Regions from separate parts of the Vibrio rubrogenes genome, predicted to be linked through region 1. Evidence: riboswitches for the same ligand, from Rfam matches in the RefSeq annotation. Region 1 holds a riboswitch; the other holds the start of a gene.
The links. A riboswitch is a leader RNA that binds a small molecule or an ion and turns the genes downstream of it on or off. The one in region 1 is predicted to bind thiamine pyrophosphate.
Positions count from the first base shown of each region.

Region 1 (16,577 bases):
CTTCTTTTGAAGCAAACCACTTTATTGTTATAGAAAACATAATCGTTGTTAAAAACAGACTGAATACATAATGAATTCAGTCCTTTTAATTAATATCTCCCGGCTTTTTTCTTTTCTTCAATCAACTGTTCACAGATTTGTTGACTATTTGTATAGATAGATTTTGAACGTTTATATCCTACAACCTCCAACTCTTCACAATTCATATAATTATATTTTTCCATAAAACTATCGGAGAAGCAGAATAAAACAAAAGGGCCAAAAATAAATAAATTTAGAATCATAGAATTCAACTTTTCCAGACACCACTCTATTTTGGGCGTAAATTTTATTTTTCTCAAAAAACCAACAGATGTAGAATATACAACTATCCCAATCCCCCACAAAAACATAAGTATCTCTGTAAAGGAAAGTTCAATAATAGGTGAATGATTAGCGACTAAGAAAATAAAGTGACCAACATAGTACTCAGGATAAACAAAAAAAACTATAACCAAAGGAACAAAGATACTATAGGCAACTATTTCCTTCCAAGTTAACCGTGAATCGGATTTTCTTTTCATTCAATCAGTACCTATCTGATATTTCTTGAACTAGTTGCTGACAGGTGGCAGACGTATCTGTATAAAAATGAGCACGAAATATTGGCCATGAAGGCTGGTATTCTGCTTTTTCACACCGTTGATAATCATGATTTTTTATTAAATAAGGTATAGTAAAGCCAGAAACAATAGGTAATATGAACATTAATACTAATCCATAAATTATTCCTTTTCCTATTCGACTTTCAGCTGCTGGTGAGATTTTTCGATAAAATATCAAGATTACAAAAGCAACACAGAAACTAGAGAGTCCAATTCCCCCTCCAAATCCATACATAGCCCCACGGTCAAACTCAATCACGCTTGGTAATTCAATTAAACTGTCAATTAACTGATATAAGGCAATCCCAAAAGCAAGGAAAGCGAATAAAGCAAAACCTAAAAAAAACAATAATGCTAATAATAACTTAGGAATAGTAACTTCTTCTTTCACTAGAAATATACCTTTGGTTGAGGAGACAAAAATCGATCAATTGAATGTTTAGTAAAATCAATTATCATCTGTTGCGCTGACTCCAGTACATAATCAATCACAGAACCGGCAGCACGTGCCATTGTATCTTCAAATTGATGTTTAGCCCGAGCAAGATAATTATTAACGCCATTTCCCATTTCATCTAAAACCTCAACGACTCTATCAGTAATATGGTAATGATTATCAATATAGGTTAAAGCTATATTTCCAACAAAACCGATAATTACAACAGCAGCAAGCGGCCCAATGGCAAAAGAAAGCAATCCAGCTCCGTAGGCTGCTACGATAGAAGCTCCCGTTACAATCCCAATCTTCACCACATCAGTAGCCAAAGATCCAATTAATCGAGATAACGTTATTTCATCAGTTAAAACATAATCAGCAATCCGATAGGCGCTCATTAAAATAACGGAAAGCACGCCACCAGCTTTTGCACCACTAATCGCCGCAGCTTTTCCTAAACCCATTGTCACGACCTTGGCGTTTTTCACTCCATATTTTGTCCCAGTCAACACTGTTCTCAAACGAGGATTACCCTTTAAAATAATATGTGGTTTACCACCATAGGTCTTTATATAAGCTTTGGTTCCAATACCACCCAAATCACTAATCAGTTTTACGAGGGTTAGGCCATCATCTGCTGTAGAATACCAGTTTGCCCCATCTCCAGCTCTGTCTCTTAGTTTCTTCCAAGTATCTTTCACAGTCTTCGAATAAGCATGAGGTGAATATTTCACAATATTATCCATCTCTTCAAATGAGATGACATAGATTTCATGCTGGTTGGATTGAATATCTTGCTTAATTGCAGCACGCTCTTGAGGAGATAACATGACTTTATTCCTTACCGACAGAATCGATGATTCACTCAGCGACACAAATCGGACTACGCTGAAAACCATGAAGAAGAACTGGAAAAATTTGCTATAAATTAACATAGCAATTCAAGATGTTGCAGTGCTTTGTTGTGACTCGTGATATTTTACTCAAAATAAATACCAGTCACTGATAATTATCGTATTAAGAAAAAGCGGGCTATCAAGCCCGCTTCAATCGATTTGATGGAAGAAGAATAATTATTCCCCGGCTACCTTCATTGATTCAATCAGAATAGAACCGGTCTGAATCTGAGAACGCACATCAACATCATTGCCGACTGCAACGATGTTGCTAAACATATCTTTCAGCCCCGCGGCAATGGTGATGCCAGATACTGGATACTGAATCTCGCCATTTTCAACCCAGAAACCGGCAGCACCACGTGAGTAATCACCGGTAACAATATTCACGCCCTGTCCCATCACTTCAGTGACCAAGAAACCGGTACCCATTGCTTTCAGCATCTGCTGGAAATCCTGCTCACCGGAGGATTTCACAAACCAGTTGTGAATTCCGCCGGCATGGCCGGTCGGCGTCATATTCAACTTTCTCGCAGCATAACTGGTCAGCAAATAAGTCTCTAACACCCCATCGGTGACGATGTCTAAATCCCGTGTGGCCAGACCTTCACTGTCAAACGGGCTGGAAGCCAATCCACGCAGAATATGTGGTCGCTCAGCAATCGAAAACCAGTCCGGGAAAATTTTCTCGCCCAGATGATCCAGCAAGAATGATGACTTACGATATAAATTGCCACCGGAAATCGCCATCACGAAATGGCCGATCAGGCCGGTCGCAATTTCCGGAGCAAACATCACCGGATAATGACCGGTTTTCAGTTTTTGCGGATCCAACCGATTCACGGTTCGCTCGGCCGCAAGTTGACCGACTTGTTGCGGAGTCCACAGATCATCTTTATGGCGCGCAATGGTATAGCTGTAATCTCGCTCCATGTGATCCTGTTTGCCCTGACCAATCACACAGCAACTGATACTGTGACGGCTGGATGTATAACTGGCAAGCAGGCCATGACTATTGCCGTAGACTTTGACACCGTAGTGGCTGTCATAACTCGCGCCATCACTCTGTTTGATCTTGGTGCTGTAATCGAGCGCGGCTCTTTCTGCGGCAATCGCAATGCTGGCAGCCTCATCCGGATTCGGTTCATCCGGGTGGAACAGATCCAGATCCGGGATCTCTTGCACCATCAACTCTTTTGGTGCAGGGCCGGCAAACGGATCTTCCGAGGTATAGTGGGCAATATCCAATGCAGCCAGTACAGTCTGCTGAATCGCCTGTTCACTCAGATCGGATGTCGAAGCACTGCCTTTGCGTTGACCCCGGTAAACTGTAATCCCCAAGGCACCATCACTGTTAAACTCAACATTCTCGACTTCACAAAAACGGGTTGAAACACTGAGCCCCGTACTCTTGGTAATCGCCACTTCTGCGGCGTCCGCTTGTGACGATGCAAGCTCTAAAGCTTTCGCGACTGCAGCTTCAAGCTCACTTCGCTGTTGTGCAACTTGCTGTTTTACATTCATAACTGATGTCTCTTCTTGAAACTATTTCGATAGCATAACAAGAAATTCTCGTTCTCCCCACGATTCTTGCTAAAATAACAGACATTGATAAGCAGATAAGTTAGAGACTATGGCGCGAAAAAATCAAAAAGCTCCCTGGGAAGAGGAAGAAGAGATCATTTGGGTCAGTAAAACCGAAATGAAGAATGACATGATTGAGTTGCAACAACTCGGGGAAGCACTGGTTGAACTCAAGCCGGCCTCTTTGGAGAAGTTCCCGTTGCCGGCCGAGCTTGCCGAGGCAATCAAAGATGCACAACGCTTTAAGAATGAAGCGAGAAGACGACAGCTTCAGTATATTGGCCGTTTGATGCGTCATATCGATGTGGAACCGATTCAGGCAGCCTTGGATAAGTACCGTAACAAACATGCTCAGGCAACCGCCGCGTTCCACCGTTTGGAACAACAGCGGGATCAATTGATTGAGGAGGGGGATACGGCCATCAATACCGTGATAGAAAAGTATCCTGAAGTGGACCGTCAGCAACTGCGTCATCTGATTCGTCAGGCGAAAAAAGAACAGCAGAGCGGAAAATCATCAAAATCAGCCAGAGAGATCTTCCAACTCCTGAAATCGTTAGAAGAAACTTCGGAGTAATATCAATATCTACGCGATGAAGGCGTCATGCCGTGATAAAGGCATGGCACTTTCATCCTCAATTTCCCGCACGGATAAACGCATTCAGCGACTCGCTCGGGTGCGATGCAGTCAACCCCTCGATTTCTCCGGTCACCTGAACATGATTCTCATCGATATAGGCAAAATGGCTGGCCATATTTTTGGCATCATTGACATGATGTGTAACCATCAGCACCGAAATATTCCGCTCATTGGCCAAACGTCTGACCAAAGCCAGCATATCAGCCCGTAAAATCGGATCTAATGCTGAGAATGGTTCATCCAACAGCCAGTGTGAACGTTCCTGTACAAAACAACGCGCCAGCGCAACCCGCTGCCGTTGCCCGCCGGACAACTGTTCCGGCCGTCGGTCTAACAGTGTTTCGATGCCAACCTGATACGCAGCATGTCCGACTTTATCCCAGTCTTTACGCGTCAGTTTTAACCCCGGATGCAGTCCCAGTCCGATATTGTCACGCACCGATAAATGAGAAAAAAGATTGTGCTCCTGAAATAGCATCGAGAATGGACGCTCATACGGCGGCAGTGCCAACACCGACTGATCATCAACCCGGATATCACCGGACTTCGGCGCAATAAACCCGGCAACCAGACTTAACAGCGTCGATTTCCCGGCCCCACTCGGCCCCATCAGAGCCCAGATACTACCTTGCGGCACAGCAAGCGAGAAATCAAACCATTCCTGTTGATATTCATAACGCACCTGATCAAGTGTCAGCATTGATATATCCCCCGCGCCGAAACAGGCGCTCCGCAATGAAAAAGCATCCGAGACTGATGATCAATAAACAACCGGCCACCACAGCAGCGGATTCCATCTGATAGCTTCCCAGTAACTGATAAAGATAAAGTGGCAAGGTTCTGAAATCCTGACTGCCAAATAACGCGATGGCACTCAAATCCCCCATCGCCACCAAAAAGCTGATCACCCATGCGTGAATAATCGGCTTTCTCACGGCACGCCACTCCACCAGCCAAAAACGACGCCATCCCTGCATTCCCAGACTGGCGCACAGATACTGATACTGCTGCGCCAACATCCACAACGGTTGTTGTAAGGTTTTAATCACATAAGGCAAAGCCATCATGGCATTGACCGCCACAACGACCCAATAGGCAAAATCAAACGCATTAGTAAAAGTGCGTAACAGCAGAAAGAGCCCGGTACTGATCACCAAACCCGGTGTGACCAAAACCATCATGCCGACCGTTTCCAGCATATCGGCACGCCGCCGTTGATGATACAGCCGCCAACTCCGGCTCGTCAGCAAAACACCGATACCCGCAACCAGAGCGAGAGAGCCGGCCACGACCGCAACACGCAAAGAGCTCCCGAATGCCTGCCAAAAACCCGCGCCACTCAGCACTACCCATAGGTGTGAATTGAGGCCGGAAATCATCACCATGGCGAGCGGCGGCAACACTAACAGTCCACAGCCAATAATCCATCCGCAATCCCAGTAACGTGCCCAACGACTATCACGAAATAACGGCTGGCGGGGAGAATCTCCCTGACTACTCGCGTTGATAGTTTTCGTCAGGCTTTGCAGCATGAAAGCCAACACCCCACACAGTAACATTTGCCACAGTGCTAACATGGCACCGGCGCGCAGATCAAAATCAAACTTAATCGCCTGATAGATAGCCAGTTCAATAGTGGTAGACTGCGGCCCGCCCCCCAATGCCATTACGGTCGCAAAGCTGGTAAAACACAACATGAAAACCAATCCGGCGACATGGGGCATCTGCTGACGAATCCGTGGCCAGTTGACATAACGAAACACTTGCCACGGTGTCATCCCCAGATGACAGGCTAATAGTGACTGCTCTCTGGGGATCATTTCCAGCGTATGTAAAAACAACCGGCTGGCATAAGGCAGATTAAAAAAAACATGCGCCAGCAAGATGCCATTCAAACCATAAACTGAAAAGCTGAAATCCAGATCCAGTGTATGCAGTGCATCGGCTAAAAAACCGCTGCGGCCATAAATCGCCAGCAAACCAAACACCCCGACTAACACCGGTATCACCAATGTGGTCGAAAAAAGTTTGATCAGAAAATCGCGGCCGGGAAAAGCGCGACGGTGTAAAGCCAAGGCAACCGGAATCGCCGGAATCACACTCAGCAACATGGATAACAATGCCTGATAAAAACTAAACCGCGTGACATGGAGATAATAAGGGTCACTCAGCACAGTCATCAGTTCGAGACCGGATGCATGAACCAGTAATGCCCCGAATGCACTCAGGATAAAGACCACGACACCCGTCGCAACCCAGAGCCCGATTCGGGGAACCCGTTGCAGGATCACCGTACCAATTACCGTGCCTGCGTGAGCGCTGTTTGCCACTCACGAATCCAATGTTTACGATTTTCTGCAATCTGCGGCGCAGAAAACTGTAATGCTTTCTTCGGTATAGAAAGATGACTGTAAGCATCCGGCAGCGCGACCGATGTCACCGGATACATCCAGTTCGTCGTCGGAATGACTGACTGAAAATCATCGCTCAAGATAAACTGCATAAACTGATCGGCAAGCGCCTGATGTGGACTACCCGCCAATTTCGCAGCCACTTCGACCTGCATGTAATGACCTTCCGAAAACTCAGCGGCCGCATAGCGATCATCCTGCTCAGCAACCTGATGATAGGCCGGTGAAGTGGTGTACGACAGGACCATATCAGATTCGCCTTTGAGAAACATCGAATAGGCTTCCGACCAACCTTTGGTGACCGTGACCGTTTTCTCCGCCAATTGTTGCCAGGCTTGAGCCGCCTGATCACCGTAGACGGATTTCATCCATAACAGCAGTCCCTGACCCGGAGTCGATGTCCGCGGATCCTGATAGATGATTTTCAAATCAGGCGCTTGTTCAACCAGTGCTTTAAGACTGTGTGGCGGATTGGGGAGTAAATCCTTACGGTAAACAAAAGCAAAATAACCATAATCGTAAGGAATGAACACATCATCATGCCAGCCGTTGGGGAGCGTTAATGCTGTGGTATCGACATGATGTTTGGCTAACAGTCCCGTCTGTTTGGCTTCTGCCATCAGGCTGTCATCCAGCCCCAGAACGATATCCGCCTGACTATGATTGCCTTCAAGGCGCAGACGATTGAGAATTGAGACTCCATCGTCGAGTGCCACATAGTTCAGCTCACAGTGACAGCGCGCCTCAAATGCTTGCTTAATCGCAGGCCCGGGGCCCCATTCCGAGGTAAAAGAATCATAGGTATACACGGTCAGTTCAGGGGACTTAGCCTGCACCAATCCGGTGGTCAAACTTAAGATGAAGATGCCTGCATAAATAGAGGCTTTAGAATAGTTCAATGTCACGGCTCGCTCTCCTTGATACGAGCGGCACAGGGTTGAGGCAGGCCTCAAAAAGGGCAGACCAAACTCAATTCCTACGCCAGCATTATCTGGTTCAGGTCGTTGCGGGTTCCGGGCAATCGCCCAATCTCAGCACCATGACAACATACCGAATCGGTTGTTTGTCATCGAAGCTCCCCGATGAGTGCGGACAATTTTACTGTGAATTGAATCAATGTGCTACTGATGATTCAGTGCTGATATCCCCAGCGCGGCACCACAGTCTGCTCGATCCCTAGATGGTCAAGAATCCGCGCGACCATAAAATCGACTAAATCATCGATCGACTGAGGCTGATGATAAAATCCGGGCGCAGCCGGCATGATGGTCACACCAACCTGCGACAGCTTCAACATGTTTTCTAAATGGATGGTTGAAAACGGTGTTTCCCGTACCACCAGCAGCAGTTGTCCTTTTTCTTTGATCACCACATCAGCAGCGCGCTCAATCAAATTGTCTGACATACCATAGGCAATCGACGCTACACTCCCGGCAGAGCATGGGCAAACCACCATTTGTTTGGGTGCGGATGAACCGGAAGCAACCGGAGAAAACCAATCTTCTTTGCCACAGACAACCAACTGCTCACTCCGGCATTGCAGATGTTCCACCAGCGTCTGATGGGCTTTGTCCGGTGCAGCGGAAAGCTTCAAACCGTGCTCGGTCGCCAGCACCACTCTTGCCGCTGACGAGATCAACAGATATACCTGATAATCCGCGGCCAGCAAATGCTGAAGTAAGCGTAATCCGTAAGGCGCCCCGGAAGCACCGGTCCAAGCTAATGTAATTGTTTTTTCTCGCTGAATATCACTCATGATAACCCCTCTCCAACTGTTGCAGCAGTTTGTCATGAATGCCACCAAAACCACCATTGCTCATCACCAGAATCGAATCCCCGGCATTCGCAACCTGCACCACTTGTTGCACTAACGCATCAATATCATCGGCCGCGTATCCCGGCTGGTGACACTGTGCGACCACATCAGCAACAGGCCATGTCAGTTCTTGCGGCTGGTAAATAAACACCATATCAGCCTGAGCCAAGGCATCTGCCAGCACCTGCTTATGTACACCCATTTTCATCGTTGCCGAGCGTGGTTCCAGTACCGCAAGAATCCGTTGCGAGCCCACTTTTGCACGCAGTCCCGCCAATGTTTGTTGAATGGCTGTCGGATGATGGGCAAAGTCATCATAAACCGTCACGCCACGCACTTCGCCACGCTGTTCCAGACGACGTTTAGTATTAATAAAGTGACCCAACGCTTCACAAGCCATCGCTGGGACGACACCAACATGTCGGGCTGCCGCGACGGCCATGATTGCGTTATGTACATTATGATCACCGATCAAATCCCATGACACAGTGCCAGCTATCTCACCATTGAACAATATTTGGAACGATGATCCATCTTTTGACAATTTTGTTGCATTCCAGTTTGCATTCTCACCGCAAAACTCTTGCTCGCTCCAGCATCCTTGGTCTAAAACATCATTTAAAGCGGGATCATCTTGGGGTGACAGGATACGGCCAATGCCGGGAACCGTTCGGACCAAGTGATGAAATTGTTTCTTAATCGCTGCAAGATCGTCGAAGATATCAGCATGATCGAACTCTAGATTGTTCAGGATCAGGGTGTTCGGATGGTAGTGGACAAACTTAGATCGCTTATCGAAAAAAGCACTGTCATATTCATCGGCTTCAACGACAAAAAAGTCACTTTCACCAAGTCTGGCAGAAATTCCGAAGTTGCCGAGCACACCTCCGACCAGAAAACCGGGCTGATAGCCGCAGTATTCCAGTATCCAACTCAGCATACTGGCTGTGGTGGTTTTCCCATGGGTGCCGGAAACCGCCAGTACCCATCGTTCCCGCAGTAAAAACTCACTCAACCACTGCGGTCCGGACGTATAGGGCAGACGATGATTGAGGACGTACTCAACACAGGGATTACCACGGCTCAGTGCATTACCGATCACCACTAAATCAGGACGAGGATTAAGCTGATTTACGTCAAAACCCTCTATAATTTCAATACCTTGAGATTCCAGCAAAGTGCTCATTGGTGGATAAACATTGGCATCGGAACCGGTAACCCGATGTCCCATCTGGCGCGCCAGCGTCGCGACGCCGCCCATAAATGTGCCACAAATTCCGAGTATATGTATGTGCATGAATCCCTCAGTCCTCTGCTCTGATTTTCGCTCATCTTACTGCCCTTCATTATCATGATTCACACCATAAAAGCGAGCCGGAAATCGATAATCCGACAGAGATTTTACCCTCAGTCTGGCAGGATTCACGATTGTCGGTATCTTGTATGAAAAATGAGATCTGAGTCAGTTACTTTATTACCTTAAATAAGATCTGGATCATAGAATCTTATTTAAAGGGCATCTATCGCCCATTTGCATAATGCCAATTTGCTGTCTTTCAGACTAATGGCAAGTATTCATGATTGCTTTTCAAGGAAATAACATGTCAGAGATGAGAACCTTAGGAGAATTCATTGTTGAAAAACAAACCGATTTTCCTCATGCAAGCGGAGAGCTCTCTTCCCTTCTTGCTTCGATACGTTTGGCAGCAAAGATCGTAAACCGTGAAATCAATAAAGCGGGGCTCGTCGATATTACCGGAGCTGTCGGTACAGAGAACATTCAGGGCGAAGATCAGCAGAAACTCGATGTTTATGCCAATGAGAAGTTTAAAGCAGCGCTTGAGGCCCGAGACCAAGTCTGCGGTGTCGCGAGTGAAGAAGAAGATGAGGCTATCATATTCAATAAAGAATTGAATAAGAATGCCAAGTATGTCGTGTTGATGGATCCGCTTGACGGCTCAACCAATATTGACGTGAATGTGTCGGTCGGAACGATTTTTTCAATTTACCGTCGCGTCTCCCCGATTGGTACCACGCCGACAGCTGAAGATTTTCTGCAACCGGGCAATAAACAGGTCGCAGCCGGATACGTCATTTACGGCTCTTCTACCATGTTGGTGTACACCACAGGTAATGGCGTCAACGGCTTTACTTACGATCCGTCGTTGGGCACATTCTGTCTCTCCCATGAGAATATGATGATCCCGGAAGACGGCCGCATCTATTCGATTAACGAAGGCAACTACATTCGTTTCCCGACCGGGGTGAAAAAATACATTAAACACTGTCAGGAAAACGTGCCGGAAGATAATCGTCCTTATACCTCACGTTATATCGGTTCACTGGTGGCTGATTTTCACCGTAACTTGCTTAAAGGCGGGATCTATCTGTACCCAAGTACACTCAGTCACCCACAGGGTAAACTCCGTCTGCTCTACGAGTGTAATCCTATGGCATTTTTGATGGAGCAAGCCGGTGGTATCGCCACTGATGGTATGAACCGGATTCTTGACCTTGATCCGCAAGAGCTACACCAACGGGTGCCATTTTTTGTCGGTTCAAAAAACATGGTGACCAAGCTTCAGGAATTTCTGGAAGCCCATCAAGACAATTAAGCCTCTCTGTATAAAGCGCCTCCGGGCGCTTTTTCTTATCCCGTCACGTTCAGTGATCAACACTTTTTGCGTTCAACGGTGAAGTGAATAATAATAGGCGCTTCAAAACGTCCGCTAAACAGTAAGGAATACATTCATGAGTTTGAATAACGTACCAGCAGGTAAGTCTCTGCCTGATGATATCTATGTCGTCATTGAAATCCCGGCGAATGCTGATCCAATCAAATATGAAGTAGACAAAGAGTCTGGTGCTGTATTTGTAGACCGCTTCATGTCTACACCAATGTTCTACCCATGTAACTACGGTTATGTAAACAATACGCTCTCTTTAGATGGTGACCCGGTTGACGTACTGGTCCCGACGCCTTATCCACTGGTTCCCGGTGCTGTGATTCGCTGCCGCCCTGTCGGTGTGCTGAAAATGACCGATGAATCAGGTGAAGATGCAAAAGTTGTTGCCGTACCTCACTCAAAACTGACCAAAGAATATGACCATATTCAGGATGTCAACGATCTGCCTGAGCTGCTGAAAGCACAAATCAAACATTTCTTCGAGCGCTACAAAGAGCTTGAGTCAGGAAAATGGGTAAAAGTTGATGGCTGGGAAGATGCAGCATCAGCTCGCGCAGAGATCCAATCCTCTTATGAACGTGCGCAAAACAAATAATGCTGTGATGCACTGGCAGTGAATCATGCGAAAAGTCATCGATCGATATCGGTGACTTTTTTTATGAGCACTTTTTATGGCCAATGACTTACCGCTGTCCGTGTTTCCCCCCTTAAAGATTCATCCTGTCTCTTCAATATCACGGCTATATTGCTGTCTCATCAGGCAAAAATATTAATACTCACAGATTCATAAATCCTATGATTCATATTTTCCCATAGGATTAATATCAGAATTTATAACCAAAAACAGATTATCAAATACGGACAAAAAACCACCACACTCGTAAAACATAGTCTATTTATCTTAGATTAATATTTAAAATAAATATATTCATATGATTTTTAATTTTTTTAAAAATTAATGATTTATATTATTTTTGAACGACAAATAATACTAAACACATTAATAGTATTTGTTTTAAATAGAAATCCTACCATTTAAAAAAAACTCAAAACAGAATCAAAAAAAAACCATTGACTTGCTTTTTTTTTGATGATTAATTAAATGTTACATTTTTGTTTAAGATGTAAAACACACATTAAAATGTCAGTTGCTCTGGAGGAAGATATGAACGAAATAAATAATCAAGGAAAATCAATAATATCAACAATCAAAGAAATGATTGAAGAATCTGGAATCAATCATAATGATTTTTATAAAACTTTTCAGCAGGAACCCTTACCTCTAAATAAAGTAAAAGAAATATTTCAACAATATTATTATTATATCCGAACTTTCCCTCAAATACTATCTGGGCTCGCCCCTCGTGTAGAAGATGAATTAATCCGTTTAAAAATATCCAGAACTGTTGTTTCCGAGCTAGGTGATGGTCATGGCGATCCACATTATATTATGTTTGAGAAATCACTATCCGCGATTGGTGTAACACTCGATGACTATAAGGAAGCTAGCTATATTCCAGAGGCTGAAAGTCTAGTATCGAATCTAGAGCGCCTATTTCTGAAAGAAAGTCCAAATTATGCCATTGGTGCACACTATGTCATTGAAGAATTTGGCTATCCTATGATTGTGAACTTGTATGAAGGGTTCAGACTATATGATAGCTGGGAACATGAAGATTTTAATTATTTCTATCTTCACATTCTCATCGAATGTAATCATGTCGATTGGATTCAAGATGCCCTGATTTCTGCAGCAACCGATGAACAAGCAAAGGATGAATTACTCAGTGGTGCAGCTCAAGTTCTTGAAGTGCTGATGAATTTCTGGAATGGATTAAACCGTCTGGCACACCAATAATCCCCTAAAAGTATATTGAATACTCAATAGAAAAAATACTTTGTTTGGGAGAGCTTATGTTAAATATTAATATTTCCGAAACGATTGAAATATTCCAGAAGATGACAAATATAGCAAAAGAAAACAATGCTATAAACTTATCTCAAGGAATACCAAATAATATATATGACACATTGTGGCAAAATGAAGTTTGCAACCAAACAAAGAATCATTGGCAGTACACACCAATTGATGGGGATTATGAATTTATACAGCAGGTTAGCCTGCTGTATAACAATATTTATGATAAAAACATAACCATTACTTCAGGATGCACAGAAGCACTATTTGCAGCATTATTCTCTTTTAAATCTCAAGGATTTAAACAGATTGTCGTTGCTGAACCATTTTATCCATATTATCGGGGTATGGCTGAAATGGCCGGACTGGTATGGCAAACATCCCCTATGCTCATTGAGCAAGGGAAAATAGCTCTTGATATCGATGATTTAAATGAGAAGCTGAAACTTGGGAAATCTGTATTACTAATTAATTCCCCCCATAATCCCACCGGTCATGTTGTGAGTACAGCAGAATGGTCGCATATAAAAAATATTATTACACTCAATCACGCAGCACTTTTAATTGATGATGTTTATCGTGATTTTTGTTTTAACGATACAACAATTCCTTATCAAGAATTAACAGCACTGAATACGCTTGTTGCAGGTTCAATTTCAAAATCCTTGGCGGGATGCGGTGTCAGATTGGGATGGATCGCCGGAACGCCATCAAGCTTGGCGATAGCCAAAAGTGCTCATAGTCATATGTCCAATTGTCTGCCAGAAATATTGCAACGGGCAGCGAGCAATCTATTAAAAAAATATCATGTTTCTGAAAGCCATCGAGTCAACAAGTGTTATCAGACTCGAAGGGATCACCTGTATCACACACTCCGTATATCCGGATTTGAAGCGTTACGGCCGCAAGGAGGGCATTTCATTATGGCTCGCTGGCTGGAAAATCAAGGTATGAGTGCCACTGAACAGTGCTATGCATTAACCCGGATGATTGGGGTTACCCCTTTACCAATGGATGCCTTCTTCACCGAAAACAAGGAACAATGGCTCAGGTTCTCTTATGCCGTCAGTGACGATGCAATGGAAACCGCCTGTACACGAATCAACACACTATGGAGTCAACGTGACAATGAGTGATTACATCATTATCGGTGGTGGGCCGTCAGCAGCAATCGAAGCAAAGCAATTATCACGGATGGGGAAATCAATCATACTGATTGCTGAACAGTTTGGCGGCATTATGAGAGTCATGGGAGAGCGTCCCTTACAGTCGTATTGCAATGAACTGGAACTCCCCAATAGCCACAGAGCATTGCAAGACTATGTACAGCAATGTACGTTTTCTCCCAAAGCTTGTGAATATATGAAATATATCAATGATTATCTTGATCAATTACCGATCACGAAGGTAACTGGACATGTGGTTTTTATTGAAAAACAAGACAAAAGCTACATCTGTCATGTCAAAGATAGCTCGTCCATTCATCAATATACAGCATCAAACCTTGTCTTAGCCACTGGTGTTAAACCCAAAGATATACAACATGAGTTTTCAGGAATCGGAGCAATCACCTGTATTGACGCCTATCGATTATTCTCTTATCAAAACAGACCGGCATTATTGAATAAAAAAGAAGTTGTCATTATCGGTAGTGGTAATTCAGCGTTCCAACTAGCGGAATCAGCATCCACACTGGGTATGAAAGTCACGATTCTGGCGAAATGTTATTTAGGGATATTTCCGCAAGAAACCGATGATATTTTTGCACTCAGAGCCCCGACCCAAAAAACCATTGAAAGAATTTGGAAAAGCCAAACTGATCATAAAGTGACTCGATTAAATTTTCATATCTATGCTGAGGCAATCCGAGAAAATGATTATATGAAGATCTTGATTCGTCAGAAAGAAAATACGCCACATATTGCCAAACATTGTTATGAACACTTATTCGATACGCCCCTTCAACAGGAAAAAGAATTGTTTTTCAATATCAATGAGACGTTATTTGTTTCATCTATTGGTACTTGCTGTCAGATCCCTGAGAACAACATCTCGAATCTGGATATCAATCCGGATGGTTTCATTGAAAACAATCATGGTCAAACGACAGTTGAAGGCCTATATGTCACAGGAACACTGGCTGGTGCGCGGTCGGTAAACACAATGAATCAAACGAGTTATGCATGATGAAAACTAAACTAATCTATGACCAATTTGCTTGTGAAATATATGATTTAGATTGTCATACCATCACAGCCGATGAAGTCAGTACATTACTCGATTTATTATTTAAATATAAAGTTCTCATTATCAAAAAACAGACAATTGCTGTCGAGCAGTATAAAACATTCATTGAAAAAATGGGAAAACCTATCCATCACGTCCTGCAAAACTTTGCCTTGGATGGACTCCCTGAGATTATCAAAATATCAAACTATATCGATGAAACCGGAGAACAATTCGGGGTACTAGACGGCGGTGCTTACTGGCACAGTGATATGTCTTACACACCGGATTTAGGCATAGCAACATCACTTTATTCGATACAGGTGCCAACTGACGGCGGTGAGACTCATTTCATCAATCTTGTGGATGGTTTAGACAAACTCTATACCAACAAAGCGCTTCTTCACAAAATTGAAGAGCAATGTTCTGCAGAACTTGATGCTATATATGTCAGGCACTTATTCGGGAATCGAAGAAAGCTGACCGATGCAACGTCATCCGAGCAACATTTGTCCGAAGTACAAACACAGATGTTGCAAGAAGTCAGACACAAGCTAGTAGAACAACACCCAGTGACGCAACAGAAAACGCTCTTCGCGATATCCGGAACCTCTTTTTTTATTGATCAGCTCTCAGAACAGCAATCGGTCAAACTCCTTGATGCATTGGAAGACTACGTATTCAGTCATGCCCAGCAGTACCATCACCGATATGAACAAGGAGATATCGTAATTTGGGACAATACAACCACATTACATTCCGGCCACCAAATTCAGCCGACATCTGACTTCAGTCAGTGCCGTTTGCTATACAGAATGAATATCTCATACCACAGCGCTCAAACGTCAGAACCATGTGATTCATTACAGGAGACAGCATACTATGTCTGAACAATCTCATTGCGATACTTATCCTTGCTGTTTTGCCACGCTCGAAGACGGTCAAAATGTACCGTGGGAAGGTTTTTTTACCGGACCACAAGTCATTCGCAAAGATAAACTCAAGCAGCTCGCACAACATCTGCTCTCTTTACCTCCATCAAATGGTAATGATTGTACGTTTGATATGGTTCACGAGCGCGCCAGTCAACTCATCATCCCGTTCATCGCTGATGACAGCGGCCAGCTTCCCCCAAGCCTCATCTTGCACAGTGCGACAAGCACAACAGGAGGATTCGAAGGTGATATTAGTGAAATTCTGTCTGGCGGACACGCCTACGACTGTGCAACGTATCTAGAAACACGAGCCACAATTATCGCCACAGATGGTGATTTCGTGTTAGGAAGAACATCGCCATGGTTGGATGCCTGTCGCTTTTT
Region 1 covers NZ_JCARSY010000007.1:47,024-63,600, forward strand. The annotation lists gene AC55NX_RS07160 (hypothetical protein) at 90-563, opposite strand; gene AC55NX_RS07165 (DUF1240 domain-containing protein) at 568-1,035, opposite strand; gene AC55NX_RS07170 (hypothetical protein) at 1,035-1,910, opposite strand; gene pmbA (metalloprotease PmbA) at 2,154-3,500, opposite strand; gene yjgA (ribosome biogenesis factor YjgA) at 3,610-4,137, shown strand; gene thiQ (thiamine ABC transporter ATP-binding protein) at 4,196-4,900, opposite strand; gene thiP (thiamine/thiamine pyrophosphate ABC transporter permease ThiP) at 4,887-6,485, opposite strand; gene thiB (thiamine ABC transporter substrate binding subunit) at 6,500-7,477, opposite strand; TPP riboswitch at 7,568-7,703, opposite strand; gene AC55NX_RS07200 (flavin prenyltransferase UbiX) at 7,744-8,367, opposite strand; gene mpl (UDP-N-acetylmuramate:L-alanyl-gamma-D-glutamyl-meso-diaminopimelate ligase) at 8,360-9,724, opposite strand; gene fbp (class 1 fructose-bisphosphatase) at 10,029-11,042, shown strand; gene ppa (inorganic diphosphatase) at 11,179-11,709, shown strand; gene AC55NX_RS07220 (iron-containing redox enzyme family protein) at 12,280-12,972, shown strand; gene AC55NX_RS07225 (pyridoxal phosphate-dependent aminotransferase) at 13,029-14,168, shown strand; gene AC55NX_RS07230 (FAD-dependent oxidoreductase) at 14,161-15,219, shown strand; gene AC55NX_RS07235 (TauD/TfdA dioxygenase family protein) at 15,216-16,148, shown strand; gene AC55NX_RS07240 (hypothetical protein) at 16,141-16,577, shown strand, end outside.

Region 2 (16,577 bases), on a different contig from region 1:
ACCGAGGAACGCGGTATTATGTCTGGGCACAGAAAGAACAAACGATAGCCGGTAATTCCAATTTATACATTGCTGAAATGTTGTCACCGACAACACTAAAATTACCCGCCAGTCGTTTATCGATACCTGAGTTTGATTGGGAAACTCAAGGTTTCATGGTTAATGAAGGCCCGTACATCCTGATTAGTCACGGAAAAGTCTGGCTGACATATTCTGCCAGTGCGACCGATGAACGTTATTGTATGGGGCTTTTGCAAGCTGATGAGGATACAGATTTACTTGACCCTGCAAATTGGTACAAATCGCCACAGCCGGTTTTTGTGACCAACGCCGACGAAGGTGTTTTTGGTCCCGGACACAGCTGCTTTACCAAAGATGAGCAGGGCAATGATATTTTGGTGTATCACGCCCGTGATTATACGGAGATTGAAGGTGACCCGTTATGGGATCCCAACCGTCATACCCGTATGAAACAGATTTTCTGGGAAGGGGATCAGCTTATACTGGGTCAGGCTGAATAGGAATTTGATGTCTTAAATCTCAGCTTGGAATCACAGAGTCAATTACTCTGACGGAACGATACCCTCTCTTCTATAAGGTTGAGGAATGAATGAGTTTGGTAAACGATAAATGCCAAGCATTGTCCTCAACCGTTTCACTCCCAACTGAATTTATATTTTTGATCTTCTTCATGTCACACAGTACCATCATTATTCTATTCATCTCCCTGAACAGCGGATATTGAAGCAAGTGCTACTCTATACCGATACTCGTATGAGCTGGGTGCCCGTATCAGACATGAACCATAATATGATACTTGATGGGTATGTAAAATCGGATTAAGTGAAGGATTTTGACATAAAGTGACTCCTGTAACTTTTTCATTGTGTGAATTTGTATGACCTTTGATACTCGTATTTTTTAATTAAGAAAGGTTGTATTTGGGGATTTTTTTGAGGAAATGATGATGAGTCAGTTCTCTATTCTGGGCTTTATTGCTTTTGGGGGCGCTTTCGGTGCTTGCTCCCGGTATTTGATTTCAGAACTTTGTGTGTTTCTGTTCGGTAAAGGTTTTCCTTATGGAACCCTGACCGTAAATATTTTAGGCTCATTTGTGATGGGGCTTTTAATTGCGGCTATTCAGGGACAATTGATTTCCGTTGAACCATGGCGTCAAATCATTGGGTTAGGATTCTTAGGCGCTTTGACGACTTTTTCTACTTTCTCTATGGATAACGTTTTATTGATGCAGCAAGGCGCATTTATCAAGTTTGGTCTCAATATCCTGTTGAACGTTACTTTGAGTATTTCTGCTGCGTGGGTTGGTTTTCAACTGATCACAAAGAGTTAAATATTTTTTTTACTTTGTTTAATAAAATCCATTCTCTATAATGTTGATACTTGTCGGAGTGCCAAAGGGCTGAGACCGTTCATTCGGGATCCGTTGAACCTGATCAGGTTAATACCTGCGAAGGGAACAAGAGAGAATATTCAGGCTATATTACATTTCACCACAGCCTCTCTATTGTCCGAAAATCTTTCTGTATGTCGCTTTTCCTCATCACGCGATAATCGATTTTCACCTCTTGTCTATGCGTCCTTCCGTCAAGCATTTATTTCTTAACCATTTACTGGAGAAAAATGCATGTCGAGCCGTAAACAATCCAGACTGGAAGCAAAGCAGTTTATTGAAAATATCCAGTCAACACCTTATCCCAATTCAAGCAAAATTTATCTACAGGGTTCGCGGGAAGATATCCGGGTACCGATGCGAGCTATCCAGCTTGCCGATAGCCTGGTCGGTCACTCGAAGGATAGCCCTGTCTATGAACCTAACGAACCGATTTGTGTCTACGACACTTCAGGCGTGTATACCGACCCGCACTATACAATCGATGTGTATCGAGGATTACCGGCCTTGAGACAGCCATGGATCGAAGAGCGGTCTGACACAGCAATGCTGGAGCAGATGACCTCTGATTATGCGCGTGAGCGTTTGGCGGATACAACGCTCGACTCTTTGCGATACGGTCATTTACCGCTCATTCGTAAAGCTCTGCCCGGTCATTGTGTCACCCAGCTTCATTATGCCCGGCGTGGCATCGTGACGCCTGAAATGGAGTTTATTGCGATTCGTGAGAATATGCAGCGTCAGCAGTATCGTGATGAGCAATTGAACTTACAGCATCCCGGAGAAAGTTTCGGTGCCCATATGCCGGAAGTTATCACCGCTGAATTTGTCCGACGCGAGGTCGCAGAAGGGCGAGCGATTATTCCGGCAAATATCAACCATCCCGAATCTGAGCCGATGATTATCGGGCGTAACTTTTTAGTCAAAGTGAATGCCAATATTGGTAATTCATCCGTCACATCTTCGATTGAAGAGGAAGTTGAGAAGTTAGTTTGGTCTACCCGCTGGGGCGCTGATACGGTGATGGATCTCTCCACTGGGCGCAATATACATGAAACGAGAGAATGGATTCTACGCAATAGTCCGGTTCCTATCGGTACTGTACCGATGTATCAAGCTCTGGAAAAAGTTAATGGCGTTGCCGAAAATCTGACTTGGGAGGTCATGCGTGACACGTTGATTGAGCAGGCGGAGCAGGGGGTCGATTACTTTACGATTCATGCCGGTGTACTGTTGCGCTATGTTCCTATGACCGCTAAGCGGGTGACGGGAATTGTTTCCCGCGGTGGTTCTATCATCGCGAAATGGTGTCTGGCACATCATGAAGAAAACTTTCTGTATACCCATTTCCGGGACATTTGTGAGATCTGTGCCCAGTATGATGTCTCACTCTCTTTAGGGGATGGACTCCGGCCCGGCTCCGTGGCTGATGCCAATGACGAAGCCCAATTCTCTGAACTCAGAACTCTCGGAGAACTGACCAAAATTGCATGGGAATATGATGTTCAGGTCATGATAGAAGGCCCCGGACATGTGCCAATGCATTTAGTCAAAGAGAATATGGAAGAGCAACTACGGCATTGCTCGGAAGCGCCGTTCTATACCTTAGGCCCACTGACAACCGATATTGCGCCCGGATACGACCACATTACCTCTGGGATTGGTGCGGCCATGATCGGTTGGTACGGCTGTGCAATGCTTTGTTATGTCACCCCTAAAGAACATCTTGGTCTGCCGAATAAAGAAGATGTGAAAACGGGATTAATTACCTACAAGCTTGCTGCCCATGCTGCTGATTTAGCGAAAGGGCATCCCGGTGCTCAAGTCAGAGATAATGCTTTATCGAAAGCACGGTTTGAATTCCGTTGGGAAGACCAGTTTAATCTGTCTTTAGATCCGGTCACGGCTCGCACTTACCATGATCAAACGCTGCCTCAAGAATCGGGAAAAGTCGCTCATTTCTGTTCAATGTGCGGTCCTAAATTCTGCTCAATGAAGATCTCTCAGGAAGTTCGTGAATATGCGAAAGCGCAACAGGATAGTCATTCCGAGCATGATCATTCTGTAAATATTCAGATGGTAACCAACCCGTCAGATGCTGAACGATTGGCAGGCATGAAACAAAAATCTCAGGAGTTTAAAGCGCAAGGTTCAGCACTATATCGCTTAGCTCAGGATGCTGATCAGGAGGAGTAGGATGATTGGGCTAAGTATCGCAGAGGTCTTTTGCACGACCGATCTGCTCGCATCGGTGAAGGTCAATCTTCACCGAGTGTTAAACATAGCACAGTCGGTAGGACTTGCCGGGCCGGAGCAGAATTTCTTGTTTGATGCTGACTCGCATCACCGTGGATTGTATGTTCGTTTGAAGCAAGATGAGCTGAGAAATAAAAGCGTCGTGCTAGCTGTTGAGCAGCAGCAAATGATGACTTTTGCCCAGCAGCAAGATATTCAGCAGCACTATCATATGAGCTATTGTGAGCAAATCCATGGTTGTGAACTCATGGGTGATGGTGATCATCTGTGGGCTCAACAAGATGAACAACAGGCAAAGGCAAAAGCGGGAATGGCTGCTCATGCTCATATTGTTGTCGCGTCTTCACCACAACCAGATGCGCCACACTCTGAATTATGGCGGGTGGGGAATGAGGTTCGTTCGCTTTCCTCTGCTACATTTTCCTCGGTGTTAGCGCCGGAAGTTTTAGATTCTGAAACGACTCGCTCTGATGACTCTCAACATGCATTTGTTGCGAAGCATTTAGCCTGGTTGATTGGCGCTCTGGCTTTAGACTTTCCGCTTGAAGATGCTCTGATCATTGCTCGGGCTTCCATGAATGTTTCACGTGAAACATGGCCCCGAGATGGGCATGCATTTCCGGTTGTCTCTTCAGTCAGTGGGCTATCTGTGTCTGACTCACATCAACTGACACAGCGCCCTCAATTTAAAGCCGTTCATATTGAAGACTTGTCACTCTACCCGGTAGTTGATGATGTGATATGGGTAGATAAATTACTCCGGTTAGGGGTGAAGACGATTCAGTTACGGATTAAAAATCCACATCAGCCTGACCTTGAGCAGCAAATTAAACAAGCGGTCTCGCTGGGGAGAACATATCAAGCGCAAGTTTTTATTAATGATTATTGGCAACTTGCGATTCAATATCAGGCTTTTGGTGTTCATCTGGGACAAGAAGATTTACACACCGCCGATATTCAGGCGCTGCATCATGCTGGCATTTGTTTAGGTATTTCAACTCATGGTTACTGGGAAATTCTCAAGGCACAACAACTTCATCCAAGTTATATCGCCCTAGGACATATTTTCCCGACCACAACCAAACAGATGCCTTCTCAACCGCAAGGGCTTGCCCGGCTACGACTCTATCAACAGCTCGTCGATTCTATTGCACGGGCACATCAGCTGGCGATTCCAACGGTGGCAATTGGCGGGATAGATTTAAATAACGCCGCAACTGTTTTAGAACAGGGTGTCTCAAGTCTAGCGGTGGTTCGTGCTGTGACACAAGCGGCAAACACTGCGAGTGCCGTTGATGCTTTTCAGCAGTTGTTTCTATCGAGGAAAGAACAATCTCAGTCAGGGAGGAAGGGCCATGTCGTTACTCGATGATGATGCATTTCTTCGCTATCAGAGACAGATTGCTTTGCCAGACATTGGTGAAATCGGCCAATGTGAACTGAACAAAAAGCATGTACTGATGATTGGCTGTGGTGGATTAGGGACAAATGTTTCACTGTATCTTGCCGGTGCGGGCATCGGTTCGATAGTTCTGGTGGATCATGATGCGGTAGAGATGAGTAATTTGCATCGACAAATTGCTTATCGGGAAGCGGATGTCGGTACTCAAAAAGTACGTGCGCTTGCCAACCAACTACGCGCGCTTAATCATCAGTGTCGGATCAGAACCCTTGATAAAAAGCTGGACGATAAACAACTTCAGCTTGAGGTGATGTTAGCTGATGTGGTGATCGATTGTAGTGACAACTTTCCGACCCGCCATCAAATCAATCGTATCTGTTATCAACAAAAGACAACTCTCGTCTCTGCATCCGCGATTGGCTGGGACGGGCAGTTATCCGTTCATCGCTTTTCAAATGATGCACCCTGTTATCGTTGCTTAGTTGGTGATACCGGAGATCATCACCCTAAGCGATGCCATGAGTCTGGTGTATTGGGTCCGACTGTCGGAACGATGGCCTCGCTTCAGGCACTTCAGGTGATTCAAGAATTACTCAGGGATATCAATCCGAACTCATCTTTTACAACCAACCAATCTTTACACACACAATCTTCAAATTCGCGATCTTTACATACTTCTTTACATACAAATGAACAATTGACCCCGAGTGGCAGCATGGCTGAGTTTTTTCATTTTGATGGACGAAGGATACGGCTGAAATCATTGCGCTATGAAAAAGACCTTTATTGCCCGGTGTGTGGTGACTCAGTTGGTGAGTGTGATATTGGAAATAGTCATAGTAAGAAAGGTGGATGAGATGAATATTCAAATAACACTGAATGAAACCGTTTATACATTTCCTGCTGGTATCACGTTAGCACAAGTGATCATCCAGCTTCATTTACCTGAACAGGGGTGTGTTTTTGCACTGAATGAGCAAGTGATGGCGAAAAGCCGATGGTCACAAGTGATGCTCAATGATGGTGATCAGATTTCGCTCTTTCAGGTCATTGCCGGAGGTTAAGTAGATGGCAATTCAAACACTGCGCAACAATGGAGCATCAGATATGAATACCCCCCTAAAAATTGCAGACAGAATATTCGGTTCCCGTTTATTCACCGGCACCGGTAAATTTGCCAGTGCGGAGATGATGGTGAAAGCGATTCAAGCATCCGGTTCAGAAATGACGACAATGGCTTTAAAACGGATCGATCTGCAACATGCAAATGATAATATTCTAGTGCCTTTGCAGACACTCGACTTACATTTTCTGCCTAATACTTCCGGAGCAAAGACCGCAAAAGAGGCGATATTTGCCGCGCATTTAACACGAGAAGCGCTGGAAACCCATTGGATTAAACTCGAAATTCATCCTGATCCCAAATATTTGCTGCCGGATCCGATTGAAACACTGCGTGCCGCAGAGCAACTGGTAAACGATGGCTTTATAGTTTTGCCTTATTGTCATGCGGACCCGGTTTTATGCAAACGTCTTGAAGAGGTCGGGTGCGCAGCGGTTATGCCGCTTGGGGCACCGATTGGTTCAAATCAGGGGCTAGCCACTGAATCTTTTCTGGAAATTATTATTGAACAAGCCAATGTTCCCGTGGTGGTTGATGCCGGGATTGGGCTACCATCTCATGCGGCTCAGGCGATGGAAATGGGGGCAGATGCAGTGTTGGTGAACACGGCAATTGCCAGTGCAGCCGATCCGCTGATGATGGCAAAAGCATTTAAGTTGGCGGTTGAATCCGGACGTATTGCCTATGAAGCAGGCAGGGGTGTTGCATCATCTCATGCGGTGGGAACCAGTCCGCTCACTCAATTTTTAGGGGAGGCGTGAGATGAGTTTTCTCGACGTTTTCCATCAATTCAACTGGGACGATGTGCGTCTTTCGCTGTATAGCAAAACATCAGCTGATGTGGTGCGTGCATTGGGGAAAACCAAACGGTCATTGGAAGATTTTAAAGCGTTGATTTCTCCGGCGGCAGAACCTTTTCTTGAGCAGATGGCCCAGCAGTCCATGGCGCTGACCAGAAAACGGTTCGGTAATACGGTGGGATTTTATATCCCGCTATACCTGTCTAACCTTTGCTCTAATTCATGTACCTACTGCGGTTTTTCAATGGAGAATCGGCTCAAGCGAAAAATACTGAATCATCAGGATATCGAGGCCGAGATTGCTGCGATTAAACAGATGAAATTTGACAGTATTTTGTTGGTGACTGGTGAACATGAGACGAAAGTTGGACTATCGTATTTCGAACAAGTGATCCCTCAGATTAAACAGCATTTTAACTATCTGGCAATGGAAGTTCAGCCTCTGGATGAAGCAGCGTATGTCAGGCTGAAAGCATTAGGGTTGGATGGCGTGATGGTTTATCAGGAGACCTATCATCCTTCAACTTACGCACAGCATCATCTACGGGGCAACAAGACTGACTTTGAATATCGCTTACTGACACCGGACCGGCTTGGTAGAGCGGGTATTGATAAAATTGGTTTGGGGGCTTTGATCGGATTAGATGACTGGCGAACGGATATTTTCCACGTTGCTCTGCATCTTGCCTATCTGGAAAAGACATATTGGAAGTCTCGCTATTCGATTTCTTTTCCGCGTTTACGACCATGCACTGGTGGCGTTGAGCCGGCTTCGATCATGACGGATAGACAACTGGTGCAAACGATCTGTGCATTTCGTTTGTTTGATCCCGAGATTGAATTATCACTTTCGACCCGGGAATCACCGAGTTTCAGAGATAATGTAGTGCCACTTGGTATTACAGCTATCTCTGCGGGGTCCAAAACACAGCCGGGGGGGTACGCCGTTCAATCAACAGCGCTAGAGCAGTTTAGTATTGACGATGATCGCTCAGTTGAAGAGGTGGAACAAGCGATCATATATCAAGGATTGGAGCCGGTATGGCATGACTGGCACTCGGTTTTTTCCGGCTAAGAAGCTTAATTTCTATGCTATGAGAGGTTTTTCAACGAACACGTAATTTTCAATTAGCATACTATGACAAGAACTAGGTTTTTAAGCGCTGTAGGCCTAGTTCTCTCTGTCAATGTTTCACGTGAAACATCGGCGTATATTTTCATCGATTAATTTTTATTGAATAGTATGTCAACAAATAGTGTGTCAACAGAAGCAAGAAGAAGAGAAGACTTATCTTCATGATGAGATCAAACCTTCTCTTCTTGTTTCTTTATTTATCTTGTCTGAGACACCTTTGCGGTGTCAAAAATATCGAAACAGCAGTGTTTAGATTAATCTATGCCTATGCTGCTTTGGTGGCCTCATTATATTTACCAAGCAGAGCATGATAGAAATTGTCATCACTGAGAATGCCAACAAACTGACCATCCTCAACTAAAATAACCGGATGACCGGTATGGTAGCGAATTTCAATCGCATCACGCATTTCTATATCGGGTGAAACCAGAATAATGGTATTTTTATCCAATGAGGAGATATCAAGGTTCTTATTCCATTCGATAGTCTTGAGTGACTCTGAGCCTTGAACGACTAGTTTACCGCTTTGCTCTTCCAGCCATAGATCGTTTTGTTGGCAAACCTGCCAGCGTCCTTCCTGATGTGTCAGTTCATCAACTGGCTTCATCAGAGAACGACCCTTAAGTACATTCAATGGATTTGTATGGGCAACAAATTCACGGACATAGTCCGTTTTGGGTTGCAGAACAATCTCTTCCGGACGACTGTGTTGAATCAGTTCCCCTGATTCCATGATGGCAATGCGATTACCAATTTTTAATGCTTCATCTAAATCATGACTGACAAACAAAATCGTTTTATTTAATTTTTTCTGTAAGGTCAGCAATTCATCTTGAAGCTGGGTCCGAATGAGTGGATCAAGTGCTGAGAAAGGTTCGTCCATTAACAAAATATCGCTATCCATTGCAAAAGCACGTGCGAGACCAACACGTTGCTGCATCCCACCAGAGAGTTCATGGGGAAACTGGTTTTCCCACTCTGCTAAGCCGACCATTTCCAGCTGTTCACGCGCATGTTTACGGCGCTCTTTTTTGGATATCCCTTGCATTTCAAGGCCAAAGGCGACGTTATCAACTACGGATAACCATGGCATCAGTGCAAACTTTTGGAACACCATCGAAACACGCTGAGTCCGAAGATGACGTAATGTTTCACGGTTACAATTGGCAACATCAACAAAATCTTGACCGTGTTTTACTTTCAGGGATCCTCTGGTGATTTGGTTGAGTCCGTTAACGGCTCGCAGTAAACTTGATTTCCCCGAACCGGACAATCCCATTAATACGCAGATTTCACCTTCTTTCACCTTGAGGCTGACGTTATTCACGCCAACGACTAATCCGGTTTCATCAATAATTTCCTGACGCGTTTTGCCTTGATCGAGGAGGGCCGTTGCTTTTTTAGGGTGACGGCCAAAAACCACATCCAAGTTTTCAATTGCAATCGCATCTGCTGCTTCATGTTCTACAAATTGATTCATCTTATTGCTCCTTGGCTTGATTCGGCGTTTTGCACAGTCGATCAAGGATGATGGCAACCAATACAATGGCTAGGCCAGCTTCAAATCCTTGCGAAATATTCACGGTATTCAGGGCCCGTACGACAGGTTTTCCCAGACCGTCTGCACCAACCAAGGCTGCAATCACAACCATAGAGAGCGATAACATGATGCACTGCGTCACACCAGCCATAATGCTGGCCATCGCTGCCGGTAGTTCAACTTTAAACAACAGTTTCATATTGCTGGCACCAAATGCTCTACCTGCTTCGACTAATTCTTCCGGAACACGAACGATTCCCAGATAGGTCAGGCGAATCGGGGAGGCAATGGCAAAAATGATCGTCGAGATTAAACCGGGAACTACACCAAGGCCGAACAAAACAAGGGTCGGGATTAAGTAAACAAATGTCGGCACGGTTTGCATCAGATCTAAAATAGGGCGAATTGCGGTGTACAACCAAGGTCGATGAGCCGCCATAATGCCAATCGGAACACCCATTAAGACTGAAATCCCGGTTGCGGAAAAGACCAGTACAAAGGTTTCCAGCATTTCTTGCCAGTATCCGAGGTTCAGAATGAGCAAGAGAGAGGCGACGATAAAAATCACCAAGGATATCCGGCGATGGAGCCACCAAGCCAGTGCGGCTGTGAGCAAAATAGGAAGAAACGGTGGCATGGATTGGAAAAAATCAACCAGAAACATAATCACTGTTTCAAGGGTATACGAAATCGCATCAAAAAAACCGGATGCATGAATCGTGAGCCAGTCCACGAATGACTCGATCCATTGACCGAGTGGAATTTTATAATCTGTAATGAAATTATTCACAATAATTTACCAATTTACCTCACCGGCGCAGATTCAACTGCACCGGTCATTGAGTATTGTATGAATGGATAGGTTATGAATTAGAATTTAAGTATTGAACGACTGCCGCTTTACCGGGTTTGCCATCCACAGTGGTTACACCTTCAAGCCATTGATCTAAAACATCTAAATTTGATTTCAACCAAGACTTCGCAGCCTGTTGAGGCTTCATATTTTGGTTGAGGATGTCATCCATAACCCGGTTTTCCATTGGTAGACTAAACTGTAAATTTTTCAGTAATTTACCGACATTCGGGCATTCTGAGGTGTATCCCTTACGAACGTTGGTATAGATCGTCGCTCCTCCATAGTTCGGCCCGAAATAGTCATCGCCACCAGAGAGATAAGCCATTTTAAAGTTCGCATTCATCGGATGTGGAGCCCAGCCGAGAAAGACAATCCACTGATGACGACGAATGGCTCGCGACACCTGTGAGATCATGCCAGCTTCGCTGGATTCAACCAGATTAAAGTCTTTCAACTGAAACGCATTGGTATCGATCATCTGTTGAATCAATCGGTTACCATCGTTACCCGGCTCAATACCGTAGATGCGATCTTTGAATTTATCCGCATATTTCACAATATCAGCAAAGCTGTGTACGCCTGCATCATAGACATATTGAGGGACGGCAAGGGTATATTTTGCACCACTTAAGTTGACCCGAACCTGTTCGACACTGCCGTTAGACAGATATTTCTTGATGTCGCCTTCCATGGTTGGCATCCAGTTACCGAGAAAGACATCGATGTTGCCACTTGCCATCGAAGAATACGTTACAGGAACTGAGAGCAGGTCGGTTTTGGTCTGATAACCCAGACCATGCAATACCTCAGTTGTGACTGCGGTTGTTGACGTAATGTCTGTCCATCCCACATCGGAAAAATGGACAGTTTCACATGTATCTGCAGCATAGCTTTGCGAAACGCAAGATAGACCGAGGCTAAGTGCCGCAATTTTCGTTATAAGAGGCCATTTTCTGAAATTCATAGTATTTCCTTTTTATTCATCATTTCATTTCTGTACGGATACAGAAGCGAGTTGAGGCTGAGTCGTCCGTTGTTTTGTCTGCCAGTCTTTCGCAATCCATACCGGTGCGTCGGAGCCGGGGAGCGGGGTTTTGCCTAAAATAAAATCAGCAGCTCGTTCTGCAACCATCATCGTTGGTGCATTCAAGTTACCGTTGGTAATCGTAGGGAAAATGGAAGAATCAACGATACGTAACTGGTCAATACCGATGACTTTGCACTGAGAATCGACGACCGCCATAGGGTCTTCAATCCTTCCCATTTTACAGGAGCAGGATGGGTGATAAGCGCTTTCGACATTTTCTCTGACCCATTGATCAATTGCTGCATCACTTTCAACATCAATGCCGGGTTGGATTTCATCACCACGATAAGCGGCTAATGCCGGTTGGGACATGATCTCTCTGGTCAGGCGGATACAGTCGCGCCAGTCCTGTTTATCTTGTTCTGTAGACAGATAATTAAATGTAATTTCTGGTTTTACGTGCGGATCAGCCGCCGTAATCCGGATGGTTCCGCGGCTTTCTGGTTTGTTGGGGCCAACGTGAACCTGGAAACCATGCCCGGTAAAAGCAGCCTGACCGTCATAACGCATCGCTGCAGGAAGGAAGTGATACTGGATATTCGGCCATTTCAATCCGGCTCTGGAACGAATAAAGGCACAGGACTCAAAATGGTTGGTTGCACCGAGTCCTTGATGGGTCAGAATCCACTGTGTCCCAATCAATCCTTTACTGAACAGGCCTAACTTACTGTTGAGCGTGATTGGCTGTTTACATTGATACTGAAAATAGACTTCAAGGTGATCCTGAAGGTTTTCGCCAACGCCTGCGAGTTCATGATTGACTTCGACGCCAGCGGCTTCTAAGACTTCTCTCGGACCGATTCCGGAACATTGAAGAAGCTGTACCGAACCGACCGAACCGGCAGATGAAATCACTTCTGCATTGGCATAAGCGTTTTTGACGGAGCCTTGATGCTCAAATTCAACACCGATTGCTTTTTTGCCGTCGAGCAGAATTTTTCTCGCCACAACATGCTTCAACAATGTCAGATTAGAGCGCTTTAATGCGCGCTTCAGATAAGCATTCGCTGTTGAGGCCCGGACACCGTGATCTACGGTCATATGCATCGGGCCGAAACCTTCTTGCTGATAGCCGTTATAGTCAATCGTTTCTGGGTAACCTGCCTCGACACCGGCCTGAATAAATGCACTGTAGAGTGGGTTGAGTTTCATCTCGTTGCCGTTACACGTTGCTACCGGACCATCTTGACCACGGTAGCGATCTCCGCCGCCTGACCAGGATTCGGTGCGTCTGAAATAGGGTAGGCAACTGGCATAATTCCAGCCGGTTGCACCGTGAGCTTCCCATTCATCGAAGTCACAGGCATGACCACGCACATAAACCATGCCGTTGATAGACGAGCTGCCACCAAGCACTTTACCGCGTGGACAGTGAAGTTGGCGGCCATCCAGCCCCTTTTCTGGGACGGTTTCAAACTGCCAGGCATATTTTGGCGTATTCATCGGGTAGGAGAGTGCCGTTGGCATTTGAATGAAGATACTTTTGTCACTGCCTCCCGCTTCGAGAAGCAGGACATTGTATTCTCCTGATTCTGTTAATCGATCGGCCAGTATACAACCGGCAGATCCGGCACCGACAATGATATAATCAAACTGCTGTTTCATCTGTTGGCTCCTGGTACGGGTAAGGGCTTTCAAAGTTTCCTAACTCGATAAAGACACTTTTGGTTTGTGTGTAGTGAGTCAGTGTCTCAAGGCCATTCTCCCGGCCAATCCCAGAGTTTTTATATCCACCGACAGGCATTTCCGCCGGCGAGTTACCCCAGGTATTGATCCAGCAGATACCGGCCTGAAGCTGATGAATGATGCGGTGAGCGCGGGAAAGATCCCGGGTGAATACTCCGGCTGCGAGTCCATAAGTTGTATCATTTGCGCGTTGAATCACATCGGCTTCATCCGCGAATTTCATCACCGCCATGACCGGGCCGAAGATTTCATGCTGAACCAGTGCCATGCTTTCATCGCAATCATAAAAGACGGTCGGGGCAACAAAGTTTCCTTTGTCCAAACCGTTCTCTGTCACTTGGAAACCACCGGTCAGGAGCTTCGCGCCACTGCTACGGGCTTCATCAATGGCTGCCATCACCTGATGACAATGTTTTTTGGAAATCAGTGCACCCACTTGTGTTTTTATGTCCATTGGATCACCGATAATCAATTGCTCTGTGCGGACTTTGAGCTGTTTTAAGAAATCATCGTAGATGGACTCATGAACAAAGACGCGTGTGCCATTGGTACAGACTTCACCCTGAGTGTAGAAATTGGCGACCATTGCCGCCGATACTGCTTGATCAAGTGGGGCATCGCCAAAAATCAGTAACGGTGACTTGCCCCCCAGTTCCATTGTGACGGACTTGAGTGTCTGAGCGCTGTTTGCCATCACTTTTTTGCCAGTTTCGACCTCACCGGTGAAAGAGACCTTGGCAATGTCAGGGTGAGATGTCAGTTGCTCTCCAACCTGACCATCACCCTGAACAATATTGAATACGCCATCGGGAACGCCCGCTTTGGTATAAATCTCAGCGAGCTCAAGGGCTGTCAGTGGTGTTTCTTCTGAAGGTTTGAAAATCATTGCATTGCCGGCTGCAAGTGCCGGTGCGGATTTCCACATGGCAATCTGGATTGGATAGTTCCAGGCACCGATACCGGCACAGATACCAAGGGGTTCCTGACGGGTGTAGAAGAACTGATTTTGTGTCAGTGGTTGTTGTGTGCCGACTAAGGTTGGTGCCAGTCCGGCATAGTATTCGATGACATCTGCACCGGTGACGATATCGACTTCAAGCGCTTCTTGTAATGGCTTGCCGGTATCGAGCACTTCCAACTTGGCTAGTTCATCATTTTTTTCGCGGAGAATTTCAACGGCTTTGAGCAGAATACGACTGCGCTCTACAGCGGTCATGGCTGACCAGCGTGCGAAGCCTTGTTTGGCAGATTCTACGGCATCTTGAATATCTTGTGTTGAGGCTTGTTCGAGTTCAGCAAGCACTTCTCCCGTTGCTGGATTCAACGAAGTAAATGTTTTTCCGGAAGTGGCGCTACATCGCTTTCCATGTATATAAAGTGATTTCATTTTGAGGCCTAACCTAGTTACAAGTTGTTGTAATATATGATCTGTTTGTCCAGATAATCGTTAATAATGGTTCTGGCAAGCGCTGCATCAATCCCTCTTGGATTCAATGCTCCTCGCAGCCAGATGCCATCAATGAGCGCGGCAATCCCGTGGGCGACAGATAATGATTGAGGTTGAGGGATTAATGTTTTCAATTCGATTTTAAGGTGTGAAATCAGGCGTTTCTCGTTCACACGCTGAAGTCTGTAAAGCTGAGGGTCGTGCATGGAGTAGGACCAGAAAGCCAGCCAAGTTTTAACCACTTCACTTTCCGTCTGAAATCCGTTGAAGTTGCCATCAATAATGGCATTAATCCGTTCGTAATGGGCATGGCGCGGAAGCCGTTTTAAAGCGGCAGTAATCACCCGGGAATGCTCACGTAAAATGGCGCGCATCGTTTCTTCGAGTAATCCTTGTTTACCACCGAAATAATGATTGATGATTCCAGCGGAAACGCCTGCTTCTTTGCTGATAAGCGAGATACTTGCCCCGTGTAATCCGACTCGTTCGATCACATTCATCGTTGCCTGAACAAGTTGCGGTTTACGGATATCTGGCATGCCGATTTTAGGCATAGCGACTCCATGTTTTTTTGATTGAACGTTTAATTAACAAAAAAACTAACACACAAAATGATTTGATTTCAAATCTTTTTTTGATCGAATTTGCATTAAAAAACTATCTTTCATTATATTTATTCTTTTAAAACATGTTGTTATGATTTTTAACTTGTTTAGTGATCTAACTGGTTTTAGGTTGTGTTGGATAAACTATTTAGTGGTCTAATTGATGTTTTTTGCAGGTGTTAATTTTGCGTTTGACTGATGAGCTGATTGTGAAAACCAGCCGACAAGGTCGACTGGTTTGTCTTAAAGTGATGGGGGAAAGAGATGTTTAGATGAGGGGTTGAGTTGCTTGCTTGAGCCACTCTTTTACGGTACCGCTGACCAGCGGTGAAACATCATCCCAGACTTTCTGATGATAAGTATTGAGCCACTGAATTTCAGCGTCATTCAGTAATGACAGATCGATGGCGCGCTGGTCGATCGGACAACGCGTCAAAGATTCAAATCCCAGTACATCAAAATCACCTTGGGTTTCTACCGGCGTGACCAGCTCTAGGTTTTCAATACGGATTCCAAACTGATCCGTACGGTAATAACCCGGCTCATTGGAAACAACCATCCCCGGCAGTAAGGCGACGGTATTCGGGGCTTTACTGATCCGCTGTGGTCCTTCATGAACATTGAGACAGTGGCCGACACCGTGACCGATACCATGGTCAAAGTCATAGCCATAGGCCCATAAATGCTGGCGTGCCAGTGCATCAAGCTGATGTCCGGATGTTCCCCTTGGAAAACGAGCGCTTGCCAAAGCGATATGACCTTTTAGAACCAGTGTAAATTGCTGTTTCATTAAAGGAGATGGGGTGCCAATCGCGATGGTCCGGGTAATATCTGTCGTACCATCGGTATATTGACCACCGGAATCGACCAGATAGAAACTGTCCGGTGTCAGTTGCCCGGGGGTCGGCTGATTGAGGTGATTATAATGGCACATTGCTGCATTACTGCCTGCGGCGGAAATGGTACTAAAGCTGAAATCCAGCAAAGTGGGATCTTGTTGTCTGAATTCAGCCAATTGATCGGATAATGTGGCTTCATTGTGCATATTACCTTGAGCAACTTCCTGATCTAACCAAGATAAGAACTTCGCCATTGCAGCACCGTCACGAATGTGGCAGGCTTGCATTCCTGCGATTTCACTGGCGTTTTTCGTAGCTTTCGGTAGCATACAAGGATCGGCACCGTGAATGATAGATACACCGGCATTTTGTAATGTCAGGCTGAACCAA
Region 2 covers NZ_JCARSY010000006.1:2,355-18,931, forward strand. The annotation lists gene AC55NX_RS06165 (glycoside hydrolase family 43 protein) at 1-521, shown strand, start outside; gene crcB (fluoride efflux transporter CrcB) at 968-1,351, shown strand; TPP riboswitch at 1,396-1,494, shown strand; gene thiC (phosphomethylpyrimidine synthase ThiC) at 1,646-3,607, shown strand; gene thiE (thiamine phosphate synthase) at 3,609-5,039, shown strand; gene AC55NX_RS06185 (HesA/MoeB/ThiF family protein) at 5,023-5,925, shown strand; gene thiS (sulfur carrier protein ThiS) at 5,927-6,133, shown strand; gene AC55NX_RS06195 (thiazole synthase) at 6,177-6,953, shown strand; gene thiH (2-iminoacetate synthase ThiH) at 6,955-8,067, shown strand; gene choV (choline ABC transporter ATP-binding protein) at 8,393-9,607, opposite strand; gene choW (choline ABC transporter permease subunit) at 9,609-10,457, opposite strand; gene AC55NX_RS06215 (choline ABC transporter substrate-binding protein) at 10,531-11,487, opposite strand; gene betA (choline dehydrogenase) at 11,512-13,215, opposite strand; gene betB (betaine-aldehyde dehydrogenase) at 13,199-14,683, opposite strand; gene betI (transcriptional regulator BetI) at 14,701-15,297, opposite strand; gene AC55NX_RS06235 (aminopeptidase P family protein) at 15,617-16,577, opposite strand, start outside.
Region 2: another riboswitch for thiamine pyrophosphate. It lies ahead of thiC (phosphomethylpyrimidine synthase ThiC); the one in region 1 lies ahead of thiB (thiamine ABC transporter substrate binding subunit).